DNA from 3 places in the Microbacterium sp. MEC084 genome. Region 1 is predicted to be linked to each of the others. Evidence: predicted binding sites of a transcription regulator. Region 1 holds the regulator's gene; each other region holds the start of a gene.
What was found. Region 1 encodes HrcA, which represses chaperone genes, less so after heat shock. Its sites were predicted from a motif close to TTNGCACTCGNNNNNNNCGAGTGCNAA; they were not measured.

Region 1 (6,145 bases):
CTGGTCCTCGGTGCCCGGGCGCAGCTCGTCCATCGGGAAGCTCAGCACGTCGGTCGGGCCCGGCTCGTCCATCCACTGCAGGTGCAGCTGCTCCATGGCACCCTCGTCCACCAGGACGATCGCCACGTCCGCGTCGGGCGACACGTGCAGCGCGGCCAGGTTCTCCTGCGTGAGGCGCAGCAGCACCGACTCGTCGATCTCGACGGCGGACTCGTTGTTGATGTCGATCACGATCGTCCTCGCTTGGGCGTGCGGTCTCGGGGGCCGGTCGCCCGCGAGGCCTTCGGGAAGTTCGCGGCGCGTCGCTCGGCCCGGTTGGCGAACTCCGCGGCCTCGTCGCGCTCGTGACGCGCCGCGAGGCGGCGCTCGTCGTACTCGCTGTACGCGTCCACGATGCGGCCCACCAGCGAGTGCCGCACCACGTCGTCGCTCGTCAGGCGCGCGAAGTGGATGTCGTCGATCCCCTCCAGCACGCGCGTCACGAGGCGCAGGCCCGACGCGCCCTGCGGCAGGTCGACCTGTGTGATGTCGCCCGTGACGACCATCTTGGTGCCGAAGCCGAGACGCGTCAGGAACATCTTCATCTGCTCGGGCGTGGTGTTCTGCGCCTCGTCGAGCACGACGAACGAGTTGTTGAGCGTGCGGCCGCGCATGTACGCCAGCGGCGCGACCTCGATCGTGCCCGTCGCCATGAGCTTGGGCACGAGCTCGGGGTCCATCATCTCGTTGAGCGCGTCGTACAGCGGGCGCAGGTACGGGTCGATCTTGTCGGTGAGCGTGCCGGGCAGGAAGCCGAGCCGCTCGCCCGCCTCGACCGCCGGGCGGGTCAGGATCATCCGGTCGACCTCGCGCCGCTGCAGCGCCTGCACGGCCTTCGCCATCGCCAGGTAGGTCTTGCCCGTTCCGGCGGGGCCGATCCCGAACACGATCGTGTTCTGATCGATCGCGTCGATGTAGTCCTTCTGACCCACGGTCTTGGGCCGGATGGTCTTGCCGCGGCTCGACAGGATCGCCTCGCCCATGACCTCGCTCGGCCGCGGGCCGGACTCGTCGCGCATCATGCGCGCCGAGCTCGCCACGTCGGCCTCGCCGAGCGCATGCCCGGCCTTGGTCATCTGGAGCAGCTCGTCGACCAGCGCGCGCGCCGCGCGCACGTCGCCCTCCGCCCCGCGCAGCGTGATCTCATTGCCGCGCACGTGGACGTCGACATCCGGGTGCGCGCTCTCGACCATCCGGAGCAGGCGGTCCTGCGGGCCGAGCAGCTGCACCATCGCGACTCCGTCGGCGGTCACGGTCTCCGTGTGAAGCTCACTCACCGACGAGGCTTCTCTCTCCCAGGCCGCCCGCGAGCACGTGCGCATGGACGTGGAACACGGTCTGGCCCGCGCCCGATCCGGAGTTGAACAGCAGACGGAAGTCGCCGTCGGCGTGCTCGGATGCGAGGCCCTTCGCCACGGACACCATCTCGGCCAGCAGCTCGGGGTCCCCCGCGGCGAGCTCCGCGACGTCGCGGTACTCCTGCGTCTTCGGGATCACCAGCAGGTGCAGCGGCGCCTGCGGCGCGATGTCCTTGATGGCGAAGACCCGCTCGGTCTCGGCCACGATCTCGCCGGGGATGTCGCCCTGCAGGATGCGGGTGAAGATCGAGGGATCGCTCATGGACCTCAGTCTATGCGCGCGCCCCTCACCCGACCCGGGGGCTTGACCCGCGTCGCGGGTCACCAGCGGCCCAGGCGCGCGTTCACGAGCGCGAGCGCCGCGGGCCCGGCGGTGGACGTGCGCAGCACCGTGTCGCCGAGCCGGACGCGCACGGCGCCGGCGGTCTCCAGGCGGTCCAGCTCCTCCGGGGAGATGCCGCCCTCGGGACCGACCACGAGCACGATGGATGCGGCGTCTCCGAGATCCACCGCCGTCAGAGGGGTCTCGGCGGTGGGCTCGAGGACCAGGACGCGCTCGCCGGCCGCGCGCGCCGCGAGGGCCGCGGTCGTCGCGACCGGCACGACCTCCGGCAGCCACGCGCGGTGGGCCTGCTTGGCCGCCTCGCGCACGATGGCGGCCCAGCGGACGCGCCCCTTCTCGGCCTTGGGCCCCTCCCAGCGCGACACGCTGCGGGCGGCCTGCCACGGCACGATCTCGTCGGCGCCCAGCTCGGTCGCGGCCTGGACCGCGAGCTCGTCGCGGTCCCCCTTCGCCAGGGCCTGCGCCAGCACGAGGCGCGGCCGCGGCGCGTCCTCGTCGCGGCGGGCGGTGATCCGGACGACGACCTCGCGCGGCTCGACGCTCTCGGCCTCGCCCTCGAGCCACGCGCCCCGGCCGTCCGTCACGGTGACCGCCTCGCCGACGCGCACGCGGCGCACGGCGGCGGCGTGATGCGCCTCGGCGCCCGTCAGCGTGACCGCGTCGCCGACGCGGGCGGCCCCGGCTGTCTCGTCTATGAAGTGCAGGGCCACGCGTCAGCCCCGGAACCGGTCGCGCAGCTTGGAGAACAGGCCCTGCTGGAACTCCGCCAGGCGCGGCTTCGGCGCCTTGGTGCGCTTCGCGAGCTCCTCCACCAGCGCCCGCTCCTTGGCGTCCAGTCGCGTCGGCGTGACGACGTGGATGCCGACCCGCAGGTCGCCGCGCTGCGAGGACCGGAGCCCCGTGATGCCGCGGTTCTTGACCGTCAGCACCTCGCCGGCCTGGATGCCGGGCCGCAGCTCGAGGTCGACCGGGCCGTCCAGCGCCTCGATCGTCGTGGTGGTGCCCAGGATGGCGTCGGTCATCGACACCTCGAGCGTCGCCAGCAGGTCGTCGCCGTCGCGGCTGAAGACCGGGTGCGGCGACACCTGGACCTCGATGTAGAGGTCGCCGTTGGGGCCGCCCGCCGGGCCGACCTCGCCCGAGCCGGGCAGCTGCAGGCGCAGGCCGGTCTCGACGCCGGCCGGGATGTCGACCGACACCGTGCGGCGCGAGCGCACCCGGCCCTGGCCGTGGCAGGTCGTGCACGGGTCGGGGATGGTCGTGCCGTAGCCCTGGCACGCGCCGCACGGCTGCTGCGTCACGACGTTGCCGAGGAGGCTGCGCACCTGGCGCTGGATGAAGCCCGAGCCGCCGCAGATCTCGCAGCGCGCCAGGCCCGTGCCCGGCTGGCAGCACGAGCCCTGGCACGTCTCGCACAGCACGGCCGTGTCGACCTCGAGGTCCCGGTGCGCGCCGAAGACGACGTCGCCGAGATCGAGCGTGACGCGCACGAGCGCGTCCTGGCCGCGCTCGCGGCGCGACCGGGGGCGTCCCGCGCGGCCGCCGCCGGCGCCCGCGCCGAAGAACGTCTCGAAGATGTCGCTGAAGCCGCCGAACCCGCCCGCGCCTCCGAACGGGCTCTCGTCGCCGCCCATGTCGTAGCGGCGGCGCTTCTCGTCGTCGCTCAGCACCTCGTACGCGTGCGTCACGAGCTTGAAGCGCTCCGCGGCGTCCTCGCTGGGGTTGACGTCGGGATGCAGCTGGCGCGCCAGCTTGCGATACGCCTTCCTGATCTCGTCGGACGTCGCCTCGCGCGACACCCCGAGCACCTCGTAGTGGTCAGCCACACTCGCCTTTCATGGTCGCGCGCCGTCTGCCGCGCGCTCCCGCGTGATGAAATCGGCGCCGCCTAGCGGCGGCCCTCGTCCTCGTCCAGCAGCCGCGACAGGTACCGCGCCACCGCGCGGGCCGCCGACAGGTTGCTGGGGTAGTCCATGCGCGTCGGGCCCATCAGCCCCACGCGCGCGCGGCCCACGCCCGCGTCGTAGTCGCTCGCGATGATCGACGCCTCGGGCAGCCCGAACTCGTCGTTCTCGCGGCCGATGCTCGCCGACAGGCCGTGCTCGTCCGCGACCATCTCCGACATCAGCCGCAGCAGCGTGACCTGCTCCTCGATCGCCTCGAGCAGCGGGTGGATGCTGCCGCGGAAGTCCTGCTCGCGCTTGGCGAGGGTCGCCGCCCCGGCCATCACGAGTCGGTTCTGGCGGAACTCGTCGAGCTCCTCGCCCACGACGGCCGCGAGCGACAGCAGCGCGTCGTCGCGGCGGCCGCGGTCCGCCGGCGCCGCGGCCCGCAGCGCCTCGATCCGCTCGGACGCGTCGCGCACCGAGCGCCCCGTGACGAGCGACGCGAGCTGCGCGCGCAGCACCGCGACGTCGTCCTCGTGCACACCGCCCGGCGTCGCCGTGAGGCGCTGCGAGACCCGGCCCGTGTCGGTCACGATGATCACGAGCATCCGGATGTCGCCGAGCCGCACCAGCTCCACGTGCGTGACGTTCGCGGACGCGAAGGACGGGTACTGCACGAGCGCGACCTGACCCGTCAGCTGCGTGAGCACGCGCACGGTGCGCGACAGCAGGTCGTCCAGGTCCGAGGGGTCGGCCAGGAACGTCGAGATGGCCGAGCGCTGCGCCTGGGACAGCGGCCGCAGCTCGGCCAGGTGGTCGACGAAGACGCGGTAGCCCTTGTCGGTCGGCACGCGGCCCGACGAGGTGTGGGGAGCGGTGATCAGCTCCTCGTCCTCGAGCAGCGCCATGTCGTTGCGGATGGTGGCCGCGGAGACGCCGAACGCGTGGCGCTCGACGATCGACTTGCTGCCCACCGGCTCGTGCGTGTCGACGTAGTCCTGCACGATGGCGCGGAGCACCTTCAGCCCACGTTCCGTGACCATGCCGCACCTCCCCGACGTCGCCTGGCACTCGCTCGTTCTGAGTGCCAATTCTAGCGAGGATCCACCCGGATGACGCCGAAGGCGCTGCGAGCGCCGCGCGTCTCCGGCGCACACGGCGGGTATCAGCGGGGCGCGGCGCGGGCTCCTCAGAGCATGAACACCACGCTGAACGGCATCACCGGCAATCCCACCGTCAAGCTCGTGCTCACGATCGCGGGCTACATCCTGGGCGTCGCGGCGGGCGTCACCGCCGTCGTCGTCGGGATCATGCGCTCCGAGGCCGGCTTCATCGTCATCGGCGTCGCCTTCCTCGCCGCCGTCGCGGTCGCCTTCATCGCGGGCGCCACCGCGACGCCGCACGCGTCGCTCCAGCCCTCGTACGGCGGAAAGTTCGTGCCGCCCGACTGGGCCTGGTACGTCGCGGCGGGCATCCTCGTCGTCGGCCTCGTGGCCGGCGGCATCCTGCTGGCACTCTGAGAGATCGCGCGGCGCCCCGTGGACAGCCTGCGCAGGTGGGCGCTGTGGGTCGCCGTCGCGGCGATCCTGCTGGCGGTGCTCGCCTGCGTCGGCGCGGGGGTCGTCGTGTCGCCGCCACCCCTGGGCGAGCGCATCGCGGCGCTCGCCCAGCCGGGCGCGTCGCTGCCCGAGGGGGTGGACGCGGGCGACGTCGCGGCCATCGCCGAGGACGGCGCGTTCGGAGCGGAGGCCGAGGACCCGCCGGGCCTCGGCATCCCGTTCCTGGCGCTGCCGCTCGCGCTGACGCTGCTGATGGTGGGGCTCATGGCCCTGCCGCTGCTGATCGGGCACCGCGCGGGCGCGCTCGTGAACGGCATCGCGAGCCTCGTGGGCGGCCTCGGCGCCGCGGTCGCCGGCGTGCTGCTGGCCCTGCTCGCCTTCGCCGCCCTCACCACGATGGTGGCGCTGTTCCTGGCGGCCCCCTTCGGCACGCTCGCCTACCTCGCGGTGTTCGGGTTCTTCGATGTCGGCGCGTCGGCGGCGATCCTGGGGGCGGCCCTGGTACTGCAGCTCGCCGCCGTCGCATTCCTCATCGTGGCGCAGCCGCGCATGCTCGGCAGCAAGCGGATGGTGTTCTTCCTGCTGCTGGTCCTTCTCCTCACGCTCCTGACGATGGTGCTGCACTCGGTCGTCCCGGGGATCGTGGTGAGCATCGCCGACGCGCTCGCCGCGCTCATCACCGCGGTGGTCGGCGCCGTGTGGGGGTTCCTCGTGCTCATCGGCGGCGTCGTCGCCGTCCTGAAGCAGCTGAGCCTGGGCCGCCAGGGCGGCGGGGCCCTGCGCGAGCGCGACGCGGGGACCGCCACGGTTCCCACCGCCGGCGCGTGATGCAGAGCGCGGTCACCCGGCATCCTCGGGCGGGAGCACCCGCACCACGCATTCGCCCGCCACGGCGGTGCACACGAGCATGAGCGTGCTCTCGTCGTCGTACACGGGGACGGCGACCGGCCTCGCGCACGA
Region 2 (8,068 bases), on a different contig from region 1:
GGCCGGGCACGTCGAGCGGCTTCGGCGAGAGCGTGAAGTCCGAGATCTGGTAGTGCTTGCCGTCGAACGAGTAGCCGTCCTCGGTCAGCAGGCCGCGCAGGATCGAGATGAACTCCTCGGTGCGCACGTAGCGCTCGTCGTGCTCGAGCCAGGGCAGGCCGAACTTCACGAACTCGTCCTTGAGCCACCCCGACACGATGTTGACGGCGGCGCGGCCGTTCGAGATGTGGTCGGCCGTGATGAGCCACTTGGCGAGCACCCCGGGGTGCCACATGCCCGGGTGGACGGCGGCGATGATCTTGAGTCGCTCGGTCGCGCCCAGCAGGCCCAGCGTGAACGACGTGGCCTCGTGCTGCTTGTCGGCGCCGTAGCTCGCGGCGTAGCGCGTCTGCGACAGCGCGTACTCGAAGCCGGCGTCCTCGGCGATGCGGGCGAGCTTCTTGTTGTAGTCGAAGTCCCAGCTGGTGCGCTGCTCGATGGTGGAGACGACGAGGCCGCCGGAGACGTTCGGCACCCAGTAGGCGAACTTCAGGGGCGTCTCGAGGTCGGCGACGGGCGAGACCTCGGTGTCGATGACGGTCATGGGAATCCTTCGGGTGTTCGGATCGGGTCACGCAAGTATGGCGACGCACCCTACCGTGCTCCAAGCGGGTGTTACGCCCTGTGTCATCCACGCCCCGGAGACGCGGGACGGCCCCTCCCCCGCGAGGGGAAGGGGCCGTCCGAGAGGAGATCAGGCGTGGATCAGAAGTCCATGCCCGCACCCTCGGCGCCCGCCGGAGCGGCCGCCTTCTCGGGCTTGTCGGCGACGACGGCCTCGGTGGTGAGGAAGAGGCCGGCGATCGACGCGGCGTTCTGCAGCGCCGAGCGCGTCACCTTGGCGGGGTCGATGATGCCCTGCGCGAACAGGTCGCCGTACTCGCCCGTGGCGGCGTTCAGACCGTGGCCGACCGGGAGGTCGGCGACCTTGTTGGCCACGACGCCCGGCTCGAGGCCGGCGTTGAGGGCGATCTGCTTCAGCGGAGCCTCGATCGCGACCTTGACGATGTTCGCGCCGGTCGCCTCGTCGCCGACGAGGTCCAGGCCGTCGAACGCGGTCTTGCCGGCCTGGATGAGGGCCACGCCACCACCGGCGACGATGCCCTCCTCGACGGCGGCCTTCGCGTTGCGCACGGCGTCCTCGATGCGGTGCTTGCGCTCCTTGAGCTCGACCTCGGTGGCCGCGCCCGCCTTGATGACGGCGACGCCGCCGGCGAGCTTGGCGAGGCGCTCCTGCAGCTTCTCGCGGTCGTAGTCGCTGTCGGTGTTCTCGATCTCGCGACGGATCTGGGTCACGCGGCCCTCGATCTGCGACGCGTCGCCGGCGCCCTCGACGATCGTGGTCTCGTCCTTGGTGACGATGACCTTGCGGGCGCGGCCGAGCAGCTCGAGGTCGGTGTTCTCGAGCTTGAGGCCGACCTCCTCGGTGATGACCTGGCCGCCCGTGAGGATCGCGATGTCCTGCAGCTGGGCCTTGCGGCGGTCGCCGAAGCCGGGGGCCTTGACGGCCACCGACTTGAAGATGCCGCGGATCTTGTTCAGCACGAGCGTCGCGAGGGCCTCGCCCTCGACGTCCTCGGCGATGATGACGAGCTCCTTGCCCGCCTGGATGACCTTGTCGACGACCGGCAGAAGGTCCTTGATGTTCGAGATCTTCTGGTTCGCGATCAGGATGTACGGGTCCTCGAAGACCGCCTCCTGGCGCTCCGGGTCCGTGACGAAGTAGGGGTTCAGGTAGCCCTTGTCGAAGCGCATGCCCTCGGTGAGCTCGAGCTCGGTGCCGAACGTGTTCGACTCCTCGACCGTGACGACGCCCTCCTTGCCCACCTTGTCGATGGCCTCGGCGATGAGCTCGCCGATCGCGGGGTCGGCGGCCGAGATCGACGCGGTCGCGGCGATCTGCTCCTTCGACTCGACCTCCTTGGCCTGCGCGAGCAGCTCGTCCGAGAGCGCCTTGACGGCCTTCTCGATGCCGCGCTTCAGGCTGATGGGGTCGGCGCCGGCGGCGACGTTGCGGAGGCCCTCGCGGACCAGCGCCTGGGCGAGGACCGTGGCGGTCGTGGTGCCGTCACCCGCGACGTCGTCGGTCTTCTTGGCGACCTCCTTGACCAGCTCGGCGCCGATCTTCTCGTACGGGTCGTCGAGCTCGATCTCCTTGGCGATCGAGACGCCGTCGTTCGTGATGGTGGGGGCGCCCCACTTCTTCTCGAGCACGACGTTGCGACCGCGCGGGCCGAGCGTCACCTTGACGGCGTCGGCCAGCGTGTTGAGGCCGCGCTCGAGGCCACGACGGGCCTCCTCGTCGAAAGCGATCATCTTTGCCATGTTGGTGTCGTCCCTCCCGGACGTAGGCGTGTGGTCTTTAGCACTCCTCTTGCACGAGTGCTAGGACGATTCTGGCACTCTCCCCCATCGAGTGCAAGCCGCGTCCGGCGGGCGCGCCCGTGGGCGGGCGACGCCCGGACGCGCGAGAGCGCCCCGCGGTCCGGGCCGCGGGGCGCTCTGCGTGGACGCCGGGTCAGACGGGGCGGACGGCCTCCGCCTGCGGGCCCTTCTGGCCCGAGCCGACGGTGAACTCGACGGACTGCCCCTCCTCCAGGACGCGGAAGCCGCTCATCTCGATGTTCGAGTAGTGGACGAAGACGTCCTGGCTGCCGTCTGCCACGGTGATGAACCCGTAGCCCTTCTCGGCGTTGAACCACTTCACGGTGCCCTGGGTCATGCGAAAACTCTCCTGGTGCTGGGGGCGGATATCGGGAATGGTATCCGCGCCGTTCCGCGCCAGAACGCCGAGAGGGCGAGAATGAACACGCCCGAATCGAACTGTTTACCCGGCCGAAACACGGTCGAGACCGGCGACCACCGTGATCTCCTTGAGCGCGGGATCCGGCGGGCTCTGGTACTGGTCGCTCAGCGCGACGCGCGCGCCGCCGATGGCCTGCGCGATGCCCAGCGCGACGGCCTCCTCCTCGGGAGACGCGTAGTACACGGTCGTGGCGGGGAAGTCCGTCGCGGACGACTCGCTCGGCAGGACCATGTCGTCCGACCATCCGGCCGCCACAAGTTCGGCGGCGACCTCCTCGGCCACGCCCTGCGAGCCCGTGCCGTTGAGCACGAGCACCGTGTAGGTGGGGTCGACGATCGGCGACACCGTGGACTGCGGCACCGGGGACTGCTGTCCCGGCACGATGTCGACGCGCTGCGACAGGACGAGGAACGCGAGGATGCCCGCGATCGTGAGCAGGACCGTCGCGAGCGCGGCCCACAGCAGCACGACGCGGCGGGGTGCGCGGGGCTGCTCGGCACGATGGGCGCCGACCCTGGCGGACTGGCGCGGGACGTCGTCGAAGCGGTCCCGGGGGTAGGTGGTCGGCACGACCCCGATGCTACCCGGACGACCCTGGGGCGACGCCTCAGGCGCGGCTCCGGTCAGCCGGCGATGCGGGAGCGGTCCGCGCGGCGCGCGTCGCGCAGGCGGCGCAGCCGGCCCACGAGCAGCGGGTCCTCGGCGAGCGCGTCGGCCGAGTCGATCAGCCGGCCCAGCAGCTGGTAGTAGCGCGCCGGCGCCATCTCGAGCTGGGACCGGATGGCCTCCTCCTTCGCGCCGCCGTGGCGGCGCCACTCGGCCTCGAAGGCGAGGATGGCGCGGTCGCGGTCGGAGAGGGGCACGTCCCCACGGTAGGCGGCGCTGCGGCGCGCGCCGGTCAGGCGCGCCAGTCGATCCAGGCGCCCAGAGGGTCGGCGGCCGCGAGCACCTCGCCGTCGAGCGCGAGCGCGAATCCCGGGCCCCACGTCCCGGTGTCGATGGGCGGGGTCCAGGCGTCGTGCAGCGCGGGCTGGTCGAGCGTGATCCAGTGCACGGGCTCGGGGCGGATGCCGCCCGGTGCCCGCAGCGCCGCGATCAGCGCGTCGCGCCGGCCGCGCGGCACGTACGGCAGCACACCGGGGGTCGTGATCACGAGCGCGGCATCGCGCGGCGCCTCGGCCGCGAGGCGGCGCACGAGCCCGAGATCCGCGGCATCCCCCGCGACGAGGCGCGGCGGGTCGGCGGCGGCGACGTCGATCGCGGCGGCGATCCGCCGGGCCCTGGCCGTCTCCTCGGGCCACACGAGCCCCTCGAGCCAGGCCCGGTCGGCGGGGTCGCCGGCGTCCAGCGGCTGCAGGTCGATGCCCGCGCGCCACACGACGTCCGGCAGGCGGAGGTCCGGCACGGCTCCGCGCAGCTCGGCCTCGAGCACGACGGCCGCTCCCCCGCCCGGATCCACCGCGACGACGTCGTCGCCCGCACGGAAGCGGTACGCGTAGCGATCCGGGTACAGGCACAGCCCGCCCGAGGCGCCGAGCTCGAGCAGCGCGATCGGGCCCTGCAGGCGCGCGAGGGCGGGAAGGAGCGCGGCGCAGCGCAGCGGCTCGTTCGTCTGGAGCGTGCGCGCCGCGCACTCGGCGACCACCGTGGCGGCGTGCGCGCGCACGAACGCCGCCCAGGCGTCGTAGCCGCCGTCCAGCGGGGCGCCCAGCATCCGCGTGACGGCGAACACGAGCGGCGGCTGCCGGCGCGTGGCGGGGATGCGGGCGAGGATCTCGCACATCCCGGGATCGACCGCGACGCCCTCGGCCCACGCGAGATAGACGTCCGAGCGGCCCGGCGCCTCGTCGCGTGCGAAGCGGGCGAACCGGTCCGCGACGGCGGCCGGGTCGTGGTCGGTCGTCGGGGCGCTCATCCCCTCATTCTCCCGGGCCGCGAACGTTACGACACGTCCGATCCGCGCACCCTCCCGCGGACGTAGTCTGTAAGGCGATCAACGGGAGGAACCCATGTCGTACAACGTGAGCAAGTCCGAGGATGAGTGGCGCCAGGAGCTCACCCCCGAGCAGTACGCGGTGCTGCGCGAGGCCGGCACCGAGCGTCCCTGGACGGGCGAGCTGCTGGACGAGGAGCGCGCCGGCCTGTACACGTGCGCGGCGTGCGGTTCGGAGCTGTTCAAGAGCGGCACCAAGTTCGACTCGCACTGCGGCTGGCCCAGCTTCTACGAGTCCATCCGCCCCGACGCGGTCGAGCTGCTCGAGGACAACAGCCACGGCATGGAGCGCACCGAGGTGCGCTGCGCCAACTGCGGCTCGCACCTGGGTCACGTCTTCCCTGACGGCTTCGGCACGCCCACGGGCGACCGCTACTGCATGAACTCGCTGTCGCTGAACTTCACTCCGGAGGAGAGCGACGAGCAGGACGCCCCGGCCTGATGACCGCGGCGGCCGTCGGGGGCGCGCGGGCCGCGATGCTCGCGCGCCGCTCGCTGTCGAAGGTCACGGACGACGCGCCCACGCACGACGAGCTCGTCGAGCTGGTGTCGGCCGCGGGCCGCGTCGCCGACCACAAGGAGCTCAAACCCTGGCGGCTGATCGAGATCCGCGGCGACGACCGCGTAGCGCTCGGCCGCGCGATCGCGAAGGCCGAGGGCAAGAAGGGCGTGTACTCCAAGCCCCTCCGCGCGCCGCTGCTGATCGCGATCGTCGCGTCGGTGCGGCGCGGCAAGGTGCCGGTCTGGGAGCAGGAGGCCGTCGCCTCCGGCGTCGCCCATGCGCTCAGCCTGCTGCTGGACGAGGCGGGCTACGGCGTCTTCTGGCGCACGGGCGGCCACACGCGGCACCGCGCGGTCGCCAAGGCGCACGGCCTCACGAAGGACGAGGTCCTGCTCGGCTGGCTCTACGTGGGCGGAAAGCCCACCCGGTCGCGCCCGCTGCGCCGCAAGGCCGTCGACGGCGCCAAGTTCCTCTCCGCTCTCCCCGCGGGCAAGAAGGCCAAGAAGAAGGCCTGACGACCTCGTTCCGCGCGCCTCAGCGCGCGGAACGCCGGCCGACCGCGGCGATCGTGACGCCCACGCACGCGACCGCGACCGTGATGGCGGACCGGACAGGCGACGGCGGCACGGCGGGCGGCCACAGCAGGTCCAGCGCGAGCGAGCCGACGAGCATCCCGAGCACGGATCCGAGCGAGAGCAGCAGCACGCCGATCCGCGGCGCGAGCGCCGCCGACAGCGCGATGTAGGCGACGCCGATCGCGCCGCCCAGGTACAGCCACGGGTCGGCCGGAAGCGGCGCGACGCCGACGAGCGGCGCCTGCACCAGCGCGATCGCCCCGAGCACGACCGTGCCGCCGACGAAGTTGACGAGCGTCGCGGTCATCGCCGACGCGGTCGCGCGCTGCAGCCGTCCGTTGGTGGCCTGCTGCCACGCGAGGCCGGCGCCGACCAGGAGCGGAAGCAGCAGCATCCACAGCGGCGCCTGCGCGACCGTGCCGCCCGTGAGCGAGACGGTCACGGCCGCGAGCGCGAGCGCCACGCCGACCACCCGCGGCACGGTCACCGCCGTCACGCCGGCCGGACTGTACCCGACGCGGTCCAGGATCAGTCCGCTGAGCGTCTGCCCCGCCACGACGCCCACCGTGAACAGCGCCGTGCCGATCACCCCGACCACGGCGCCCTGCGAGCCCACCGTGAGCGCTCCGGCCGCGCCGCCGATCAGGATCCACCACGGGATGTCGCGCGCGCGGACGCCGCGCACGAGCCGCGCGACGCCGGCCCGGCCCGCCGGCAGCGCCGCGGCGAGCGCGACCATGATGGCCAGGCCCGATCCGAACGAGATGACGGCGGCCACGATCGCGTTGTCGAGCGCGGCGCCGAGCCCGCCGTTCAGCCGCGACTGGATGGCCGTGAGCACCCCGACCGCGATGGCTCCCGCCACCGGGGCGAGGCCCCGGGCGCGGCGTGACGGCGACGGCTGGTCCGGGGTGCTCACTCCCTCAAGCCTACGACCCCAGGTGGGCGCCGCCGCGCTCGTCGATGTCGTCCCCCGACCACAGGTCCCCGCACTCCACCTGCCGGGCGGCGGCCGCCCGCAGATACGCCCGGGCGCCCTCGTCTCCGCGGAGCGTTGCCCGCAGCGCCGCGACGTGATCCGCGCCGACCAGGACCGGATGGCCCGGGCGGCCGCGGTACACGGCCTGAGCCAGCGCCTGACGCAGCGGCCGCCCGCCCTCGGCGATCACGCGGCGAACCGCGCCGGGGACGACGTCCGGCGTGTCCACCGGCAGGATGACGACGCCGTCGGCCGGGACCGCCGCGGCGAGCGCGCCGCGCAGCGTGGCGGCCAGCCCGCGCGCCGCGTCGCCGACGACGACCGACGTCGCGGGCGCCGGCACCAGGGCGGCGGCCGCCGCGGAGGCCGGCGACAGCGCCACGACGACCCGGTCGCACCCGCCCTTGACCAGGGCGTCGACCGCGCGCGCCACCCACGGCGCCCCGTCGGCGCCGCGCGCGAGCGCCTTCGGGCCGCCGAACCGGCGACCCGCTCCGGCGGCGAGCACGAGGCCGCACAGGCGCACGCGGGCGGGGTCCATCGCCGCAGTCTAGGACCCGCAGGTCACGGCGCGGGGTCGGGCGCGTGACGCGCCGGGCGTGGCGTGTAGCAGTCCGGTAACACGGCATGACTACGGTGGCGCCATGCTCGAACTCGCCGCCGTGATCCTCGACCGGCTGCGCGCCGGGCGGCGGATCGCGGTGGTCACGGTCACCGGCGTCGCGCGCAGCGCCCCGCGGGGCGTCGGCTCATCCATGGCGGTGGCCGACGACGGCGAGGTGATCGGCTCGATCTCGGGCGGCTGCGTGGAGGGCGACGCGATCGTCCTCGCCCGCACGGTGCTCGCGACCGGGCGGGCACAGGCGGCGGGGTTCGGCTTCGACGACGAGGCCGCGTTCGCCGCGGGCCTGGCGTGCGGCGGGCGGATCGACGTGCTCGCGTACGAGGTCCGGGCCGGCGACGACGTGGCCCGCGCGGCGCTCGAGCGGGCCGCGGCGGACCGGCCCGTCGCTGTCGGGCTCGTGCTGCAGGGCGCCGCCGCGGGGCGCATCCTGCCGGTTCCGGACGGCCCGGCGGTCCTGGCTCTCGCGCACGCACCGCGGCCGCGCCTCATCCTGCTCGGCGCCGGCGAGCACGCAGCCGCGCTGTGCCGGGTCGGCGCGGCGGCGGGCTT
Region 3 (8,068 bases), on a different contig from region 1:
GGCCGCGCCGCCGCGCTCGCGCTTGCCGCGGGCTGGGAGCCGACGGGCGAGCTCGCCGAGACCGAGCCGCTGTACCTGCGCTCCCCGGACGTCACGATCGGCCACGCACCGAAGAAGGTGAGCGCATGACCATCCGTCCCGCCACCCTCGACGACCTGGGCGCGATCATGGCTCTCGAGCGCGCCTCGTTCCCGACCGACGCCTGGTCGGAGGCCATGATGCGCGAGGAGCTCGCCGGCCCGCACGGCCACTACCTCGTGGACGAGCTGGCCGGCCGCGTGATCGGGTACGCGGGCCTGCGCGCGCTGCCCGGATCGCGCGACGCCGACGTGCAGACCATCGCGCTCGCCGAGTCGGCCCGCGGCCGCGGCCGTGGCCGCGCCCTGCTGCGCGCGCTGCTCGAGGAGGCCGAGCGCCGTCGCGTGCGCGAGGTGTTCCTGGAGGTGCGCGCCGACAACCCCGTGGCGCAGGCGCTGTACGCGTCCGAGGGCTTCGCCGAGCTGGGCCGCCGTCCCCGCTACTACCAGCCTGACGACGTCGACGCCGTCGTGATGCGCCTGGACCTCGAAGCCTGGGCCGCGGCTCGGGTGCCGGACGTGGCGGAGGCAGGTGCGTGCACGTGACCGGCCCCCTGATCCTCGGCATCGAGACCAGCTGCGACGAGACCGGCATCGGCATCGTCCGCGGACGGTCCCGCGCGGGCGAGCGGAACATCCCGCTCAGCAACACGATCGCCAGCAGCATGGACGAGCACGCCCGCTACGGCGGCGTCGTGCCCGAGGTCGCCGCTCGCGCCCACCTCGAGGCGCTGCAGCCGGCGATCGAGCGCGCGATCGACGAGGCCGGCGTCTCGCTGTCCGACATCGACGCCGTCGCGGTCACGAGCGGGCCCGGGCTGGCCGGTGCGCTCATGGTCGGCATCGGCGCCGCGAAGGCGCTGGCGGTCTCACTCGGCAGGCCGCTGTACGCCGTCAACCACCTCGTGGGCCACATCGCGGCCGACATCCTGGACGCGGACGCGCCGCCGCTCGAGTACCCGACCGTCGCCCTGCTGGTCTCGGGCGGCCACACGTCGCTCCTGCTCGTGCGCGACCTGACGAGCGACGTCGAGCTGCTCGGCGAGACCGTGGACGACGCGGCGGGCGAGGCGTTCGACAAGGTCGCGCGCATCCTCGGCCTGCCCTACCCGGGCGGCCCGGAGATCGACCGCGCGGCCGCCGAGGGCGACCCGAACGCGATCCGGTTCCCGCGCGGCCTGTCGCGGGCGAGCGACATGGCCAAGCACCGCTACGACTTCTCGTTCTCGGGCCTCAAGACGGCGGTCGCGCGCTGGATCGAGCAGCGCGAGGCGGCGGGCGAGCCCGTGCCGGTCGCGGATGTCGCCGCGAGCTTCCGCGAGGCGGTCGTCGACGTGCTCGTGACCAAGGCGCTGGACGCGTGCGCGCAGCACGGCGTGCCGCGCCTGCTGCTCGGCGGCGGCGTGATCGCCAACCGCCGGCTCCGCGACGTCGCGCTCGAGCGTGCGGCGGCCGCCGGTGTGACCGTGCGGATCCCGCCGCTGAGCCTGTGCACCGACAACGGCGCGATGATCGCGGCGCTCGCCGCCGAGCTGATCGCCGAGGGTCGCGCGCCGTCGACGCTCGAGTTCGGCGCCGACTCGACCCTTCCCGTCACGCAGATCCAGGTGGCGGTGGCCGACCCGGTGGCGGTGGAGTCGACGTGAACGAGCGCGCGGTCGTGCATGCTCCCGAGGCTCCCGCCCCGGCGGGCGACGTGCGGCCCGCCGCCCCGGCGCCCGACGGCTCAGCGGTCGTGCCCGCCGTCCCGGCGCCCGGAGCGGCGCCTCGGGCCGTCCGGAGCATGCGCCTGTCCCGCGGGCGGACGGCGACCTGGTCGATGACGCTGTCCACGTTCGCGCTCGTCGTGTCCTGGTTCGTGCCCTGGGCACTGCCGCTCGGCGTCATCGGCGTCGTGCTCGCGGCGATCGCGCTCGCCGGGCGCCGCGCGAAGCGCGAGCTCGCCTGGTGGGGCCTCGGCCTCGGGCTCGGCTCGATCCTGTGCAGCGCGTTCTGGATCCTGTGGGTCGTGCGCGCGGTGCAGGAGGCCGCCGGGGCCTGAGCGCTGGCGGCGGCTTCGGGCGTTTCGACTCCGGCGCCGGCGCGCCTCCGCTCGACGACCGAGGGTCAGGCGCGGGGGACGCGGTCCGCGAGGATCGCGGTGCGCCTGCCGTCGATGCGCGTCAGGATGAGCGTCGCCGATTCGTCGCCCTTGAGCGAGAGCCGCTTGCGCAGCGTGGCGGGGTCGACGTCGACCCCGCGCTTCTTGATCTCGAGCGTGCCGATCCCGCGGGCGCGCAGCGCCTTCGCCAGCGGCTTGGGGTCGGCGGGCAGCGTCTCGCGCACACGGAACGACGCGACGAAGGGGCTCGTCGCGGCGGCGTCGCCGGTGAGGTAGGCGATGCCCTGCGCGACCGGCCCGGCGTCGAGCGCGCGGGCGACGTCGCCGATCAGACGGGCCCGGATGACCGCGCCCTCCGGCTCGTGAAGGAACGCGCCGAGCGCCCGCACCGGCTCGTCGGCCGTGTCGGCGGCCGCGGTCAGCTCGTGGGCGTCGTCGCCGCGCAGCACGAGCGCGGATCGCCGGACGCCCTCGCGCGCGAGGGCGCCGGTCCAGACGACCAGCTCCACCGTGGATCCGTCCACGCTGATCCACTGCGTCTCGGCGTGCTCGGGAAGGGCGTCGCGGTCGTGGCCCGGACCGAGCTTGACGCCGGCGGGCACGCGCCCCGCGAGGTCGAACACCCAGTCCAGCGGCGGCGAATAGTCCGCGGCCGCCACGCGCGCGGTCTCGCCGTGTCCGGCCGTGCGGCGCGCCGGATCGATCCAGACCGCGCCGACCTCGTCGAGCGGCACCTCCTCGGCCCGCGCCGCGCGCACCTCGACGCCCGCGCCCTCCGCGCGGAACGGCGCGAGGTTGTACGCGGCCAGCGCCGCCGTGACGGGGTCGGCGTCGACAGCGAGCACGCCCATCCCGAGCGCCGCGAACGCGAGCGAGTCGCCGCCGATGCCGCAGCCGAGATCCGCGACCCGCTCGATGCCCGCCTGCCGCATGCGGCGCGCGTGGTGCACCGAGACGCTCATCCGGGTGGCCTGCTCGAGGCCCGCCCGCGTGAACAGCATCCGGTCGGCGAACTCGCCGAACTTCGCAGTCGCGCGCTGCCGCAGCCGCGCCTGGCCGACCACGGCGGACACGAGCTCGGGGGAGTGGCCCGCCGCCCGCAGCCGGGACACGGTGCGCGCCACGTCGTCGGCGCTGTCGACGTCGCCGAGCGCGTCGAGCAGGGCCAGGCCCTCGCGGGTGAGGAGGGCGTCGAGCTCGGCCGAATCCATCCGCCCAGCCTACGGGCGGCTCCTCCGACACAACGCAGGACCGGAGCGGGATCTCGGGCGTGTGCGGGTGATCTCGGACGGCGACACGCCATGCAGCCGGCACAGGTCCTGCATTGTGTCGGCGACGGGCGGAAGCCGTTGGCACTCGCGTTGCGGGAGTGCCAGCATCCCTCCTACACTTGCTGTTAGCACTCTCCCCGGGAGAGTGCGAAGAGTCTTCCCGTACGAAGCACACGAAAGAAGAGGTACACCGTGTCGGTTTCCATCAAGCCGCTCGAGGACCGCATCGTCATCAAGCAGGTCGAGGCCGAGCAGACCACCGCGAGCGGTCTGGTCATCCCCGACACCGCGAAGGAGAAGCCCCAGGAGGGCGAGGTCGTCGCGGTGGGCCCCGGCCGCATCGACGACAACGGCAACCGCGTTCCGCTCGATGTCGCCGTCGGCGACCGCGTGCTGTACAGCAAGTACGGCGGCACCGAGGTGAAGTTCGGCGCTGACGAGTTCCTCGTGCTCTCGGCGCGCGACGTCCTCGCGGTCGTCGTCCGCTGATCCCAGCGACACGCCCCGAGAGGGCCCGGATGCTCGGCATCCGGGCCCTTTCGCATGCCCGGGTGGGGCGGGGACGCCACGTGGCAGGAATCGGACCGCGGATGGCAGGGCGCACCGGGCCCGGCGCGCTCGCCGCGAGCGTAGGCTGAATCGGTGACCGCACCCGTCCCCTCGATCGAACGGCCCGGCCGGATCGGGACGGAGGCCGCGGGTACCCTCTACGGCCTCGGCGCGTACGTGCTGTGGGGCGTGCTGCCGCTCTACTTCGTGGTGCTCGCGCCCACCGGTCCGTGGGAGGTCGTCGCCTGGCGGGTGCTGCTGTCGCTCGTGTTCTGCGCGCTGCTGCTCACCGTGATGCGCGGCTGGGGGCGCTTCTTCGCCGTGCTGCGCAACCCGCGCCTCGCGCTGCTGATGGGCCTTGCCGGCGTGCTGATCTACGGCAACTGGCAGATCTTCGTGATCGCGACCCAGAGCGACGCCGTGATCGAGGCGAGCCTCGGCTACTTCATCAACCCCATCACCACCGTGCTGCTCGCGGTGCTGGTGCTGCGGGAGAGGCTCCGGCCCCTGCAGTGGATCGCGATCGGCGTCGCGGCGGTCGCGGTGATCGTCATCGTGATCGGCTACGGCGCCGTGCCCTGGTACGCGCTGGGGCTCACGGCGACGTTCGGGGTGTACGGCCTCGTGAAGAAGCAGGTCGGCGGCTCGGTCGACGCGATCAGCGGCCTCGCGCTCGAGACGCTGTGGCTCGTGCCCGTCGCGGTCGTGCAGCTGGCGATCGTCGCGGTCACCACCGGCATCACGATGGGCACGGCGGGCGCCGGCCACACCGTGCTCCTCCTCTGCGCCGGCGTCGTCACTGCCGTTCCGCTGCTGCTGTTCGCCGCCGGCTCGAGCCGCATCCCGCTCGCCACCATGGGCATGCTCCAGTTCGCGGGGCCCATCCTGCAGTTCATCATCGGCGCCGCCGTGCTCCACGAGCCGATGCCTCCGGCCCGCTGGATCGGGTTCGGGATCGTGTGGCTCGCCTGCATCCTGCTGATGCTCGACCAGGTCCGCCACGCGCGCCGGGCGCGGCCCCTGCCGGCCGTCGCGATCGACGGCGGAGCGTAGAACGACGCCCGAGAAGGGTCGCACGCGACATACTGCACCGCCTGCCGGCGCGGCCGGTAACGATTTGATCCCAGGGTCCGGTCTGCGCAACACGCGAAAATCCGGATGAAACAAATCGCGGGTAGATTTCCGTCCATTACCCGCGGTGTGCTGATGCACCACCAGTCCCCGAAAACCGCGGGTCCTGATGAAAGGACGGAACCTCATGGTTCGATCCCGGAAGCTGATCGGCGCACTGGCCCTCACGGGCGCCGCAGCTCTCACCCTTGCGGGCTGTGCCGGCGGCGGTGGAACCGCCAGCGGCGAGCCCAGCGAGTCGGCCCCGGCCGCTCCGGCGGGCGACCTCGCGCTGAAGATCGGCACGGCCCTGCCCGTGACCGGTTCGCTCGCGTTCCTCGGCCCGCCCGAGATCGCGGGTGTCGACTACGCGCAGTCGCTGATCAACGAGTACGCCGAGACCACGGGCCTCGAGCTCGAGGTCGTGCACGGCGACTCGGGCGACCTGGACAACAAGGCCTACGAGACCGAGATCCCGCGCCTGCTCAGCGAGGACCCGGCCGCGATCATCGGCGCCGCGTCGTCGGGCGTCTCGCTGCAGTTCATCGACCAGGTGACCGGCGCGGGCGTCATCCAGTTCTCGCCGGCCAACACGTCGGACGCCTTCACGACGTACGACGACAACGGCCTGTACTTCCGCACGGCGCCGTCGGACGTGCTGCAGGGCGAGGTGCACGGCAACTTCGTCGCCGAGCTCGGCTACCAGACGCTCGGCATGATCGTGCTGAACGACGCCTACGGCACCGGCCTGGCCAAGTACATCACCGAGGCGTTCGAGGGCGCGGGCGGCGAGGTCGTCGCGGCCCCGACGTTCAACCCCGGCGACACGTCGTTCGACTCGCAGATCTCGGAGGTGCTCGCCGCCGACCCCGACGCGATCACCGTGATCTCGTTCGACGAGGCGAAGACCATCCTCCCGAGCCTGCTCGAGAAGGGCTTCGCGGCCGAGGACCTGTTCCTGGTCGACGGCAACATGGCCGCGTACCCGGACTTCCCGGAGGGCCTGCTCGAGGGCGCCAAGGGCACGTACCCCGGTCCGACGCCGGAGCAGGTGCAGGAGTTCATCGACGGTCTCGACGCCTTCGTGGAGGAGTCGGGCGCCGAGCCGCTGAGCGACTACACCTACGCGCCGGAGTCGTTCGACGCGACCAACCTGATCGCGCTGGCCGCGCTCGCCGCGGGCTCGACCGACTCGGCGGCGATCGCCGAGAAGCTGATCGAGGTCTCGGGCGGCTCGGGTGACGGCGAGAAGTGCACCACCTTCGCGGAGTGCGCGGACATCATCCTGGCCGGCGGCGTCGCGGACTACGACGGAGCCTCGAGCCCCGTCACGTTCGACGAGGTCGGCGACCCGACCGAGGGCATGATCAACATCTACGAGTACGGCCCCGACAACACCTACACCCCGTACGAGGGCTGAGCCCCTCGCCTCACCGCGGATCGCCCCGTCTCCCTCGAGGAGGCGGGGCGATTCCCGTTCGTGCGGGTCCTCGCCAGGAGATCCCGGCTTCTCAGGGGCGGATGGCGGGGTCGGCCCTGAGAAGCCGGGATGCCCGGATGTGCGTCATGCGCGATGCAGGCCCTGTGCAATCGCGCTGGTGATCAGGCCCTGCGCTCTGGGCCAGTCGTCGAAGATCTGCCCGTAGCCGATCCGGATGACGTGGTAGCCCATCAGCTTCAGCAGCGCGTCGTGCTCGTTGTCCTTGGCGCGTTGCACGCCGACGTGGTGCCCGCCGTCGATCTGGATGACGAGGCGCTCGCCGATCAGCAGGTCGACCGGGCGACCCGCGAGCACGACCTGGCGCTGCATCGGCAGGTCCAGCCACCGCAGGCGCGCCATGACGACCGACTCGGTGCCCTCGTCGGCGAACGGCCTCGCTTCGGCGAGCAGCCGGCGCGCATCCGGCCCGAGCGGCAGGCGTCGCATCACGTCGCTGTCGAGCATGCCGCGCCGCAGCGCCGATTCCCAGACCGCGAGGCCCTCTTCGTGCGGGCGGCACTCCGCGACCAGGGCGAGCACGTTCTCGATGCCGTCGGTCAGCGTGCCCGGCCGCCGGGGGACCAAGGGGGTGCGCCAGTGCACGTGCGCCGTCGTGGGGCGCGGGAGGCTCCCGTGGGGCGGCGCCGCGACGTGGATCTCGTGTGTCACCGTCCACAGCCCGAATCTCTCGGCCTGCGTGACGCAGGTGAGCACCACGCCCAGTCTCGCGGCGGTGACGAGCAGCGGGTCGGCATGGGGCAGGCAGACCCAGTCCCTGCGGATCCGGACCAGTTCGCCCGAGGCGACCGCCTTGCGGATCGCGTGGTCGCCGATCCCGAGTTCTAGAAGCGCCCGCACGCGGCCGACGCCGTCCGTGAGCGCAAGAGCGGTGGAGATGTCCATGCGCCCACGGTGCCGGGGCGGGCGGGCGGCCGGGGCGGCGCCCCGCTGACCCCGGATCGACCCGGGCGCAAGCCCCTGCGGCGTGCGGGCTGCGGCGGCTAGCGTCGGGAGTCATCCAGTGATCACGCGAGGACGGGAGCAGTCATGAAGGTCGCCATCGTCGGGGCGAGCGGCAACACCGGGACCGCGCTGCTGCACGCCCTGAGGGACGAGCCCGCGGTCGACGCGATCGTGGGCGTCGCGCGGCGGACGCCGGACAAGGCGCCGCCCTACGACGCGGCCCACTGGGAGCGCATCGACATCGCGGCGCCGGCCGTCGACCGGGCCGCGGACGAGCGGGTGATCGACCGGCTCGCCGCGGCGTTCCGGGGCGTGGACTGCGTCGTGCACCTGGCGTGGCTCATCCAGCCGAACCGGAAGCGGGAGCTGATCCGCCGCGCGAACGTGGACGGCACGCGCCGCGTGATCGAGGCGTGCCTGCGCGCCGGCGTGCGGCACCTGGTCTGCGCCTCATCCGTGGGCGCGTACACGGGCGTGGACGACGACGACCCGCGGGACGAGTCATGGCCGACGGAGG

Region 2: groL (chaperonin GroEL) is a predicted target of HrcA. The motif match lies at 2,402-2,428, and genes of this name have one in related genera.
Region 3: groES (co-chaperone GroES) is a predicted target of HrcA. The motif match lies at 3,528-3,554, and genes of this name have one in related genera.

The regions. Positions count from the first base shown of each region.
Region 1 is NZ_MYFP02000016.1:31,534-37,678, reverse strand. It holds gene ybeY (rRNA maturation RNase YbeY) at 1-234, opposite strand, end outside; gene B5M43_RS12070 (PhoH family protein) at 228-1,271, opposite strand; gene B5M43_RS12065 (HIT domain-containing protein) at 1,309-1,659, opposite strand; gene B5M43_RS12060 (16S rRNA (uracil(1498)-N(3))-methyltransferase) at 1,719-2,450, opposite strand; gene dnaJ (molecular chaperone DnaJ) at 2,454-3,566, opposite strand; gene hrcA (heat-inducible transcriptional repressor HrcA) at 3,629-4,669, opposite strand; gene B5M43_RS12045 (hypothetical protein) at 4,823-5,146, shown strand; gene B5M43_RS12040 (hypothetical protein) at 5,165-6,013, shown strand; gene B5M43_RS12035 (hypothetical protein) at 6,026-6,145, opposite strand, start outside.
Region 2 is NZ_MYFP02000007.1:62,346-70,413, reverse strand. It holds gene sfnG (dimethylsulfone monooxygenase SfnG) at 1-583, opposite strand, end outside; gene groL (chaperonin GroEL) at 745-2,364, opposite strand; gene B5M43_RS08530 (cold-shock protein) at 2,558-2,761, opposite strand; gene B5M43_RS08525 (LytR C-terminal domain-containing protein) at 2,867-3,415, opposite strand; gene B5M43_RS08520 (DUF3263 domain-containing protein) at 3,469-3,708, opposite strand; gene B5M43_RS08515 (DUF2332 domain-containing protein) at 3,744-4,760, opposite strand; gene msrB (peptide-methionine (R)-S-oxide reductase MsrB) at 4,855-5,280, shown strand; gene B5M43_RS08505 (nitroreductase family protein) at 5,280-5,855, shown strand; gene B5M43_RS15325 (DMT family transporter) at 5,875-6,834, opposite strand; gene B5M43_RS08495 (NTP transferase domain-containing protein) at 6,845-7,435, opposite strand; gene B5M43_RS08490 (XdhC family protein) at 7,539-8,068, shown strand, end outside.
Region 3 is NZ_MYFP02000011.1:66,660-74,727, reverse strand. It holds gene tsaB (tRNA (adenosine(37)-N6)-threonylcarbamoyltransferase complex dimerization subunit type 1 TsaB) at 1-129, shown strand, start outside; gene rimI (ribosomal protein S18-alanine N-acetyltransferase) at 126-623, shown strand; gene tsaD (tRNA (adenosine(37)-N6)-threonylcarbamoyltransferase complex transferase subunit TsaD) at 620-1,723, shown strand; gene B5M43_RS10560 (hypothetical protein) at 1,720-2,118, shown strand; gene B5M43_RS10555 (class I SAM-dependent methyltransferase) at 2,184-3,389, opposite strand; gene groES (co-chaperone GroES) at 3,642-3,938, shown strand; gene rarD (EamA family transporter RarD) at 4,092-5,051, shown strand; gene B5M43_RS10540 (ABC transporter substrate-binding protein) at 5,257-6,528, shown strand; gene B5M43_RS10535 (endonuclease domain-containing protein) at 6,673-7,491, opposite strand; gene B5M43_RS10530 (NAD-dependent epimerase/dehydratase family protein) at 7,636-8,068, shown strand, end outside.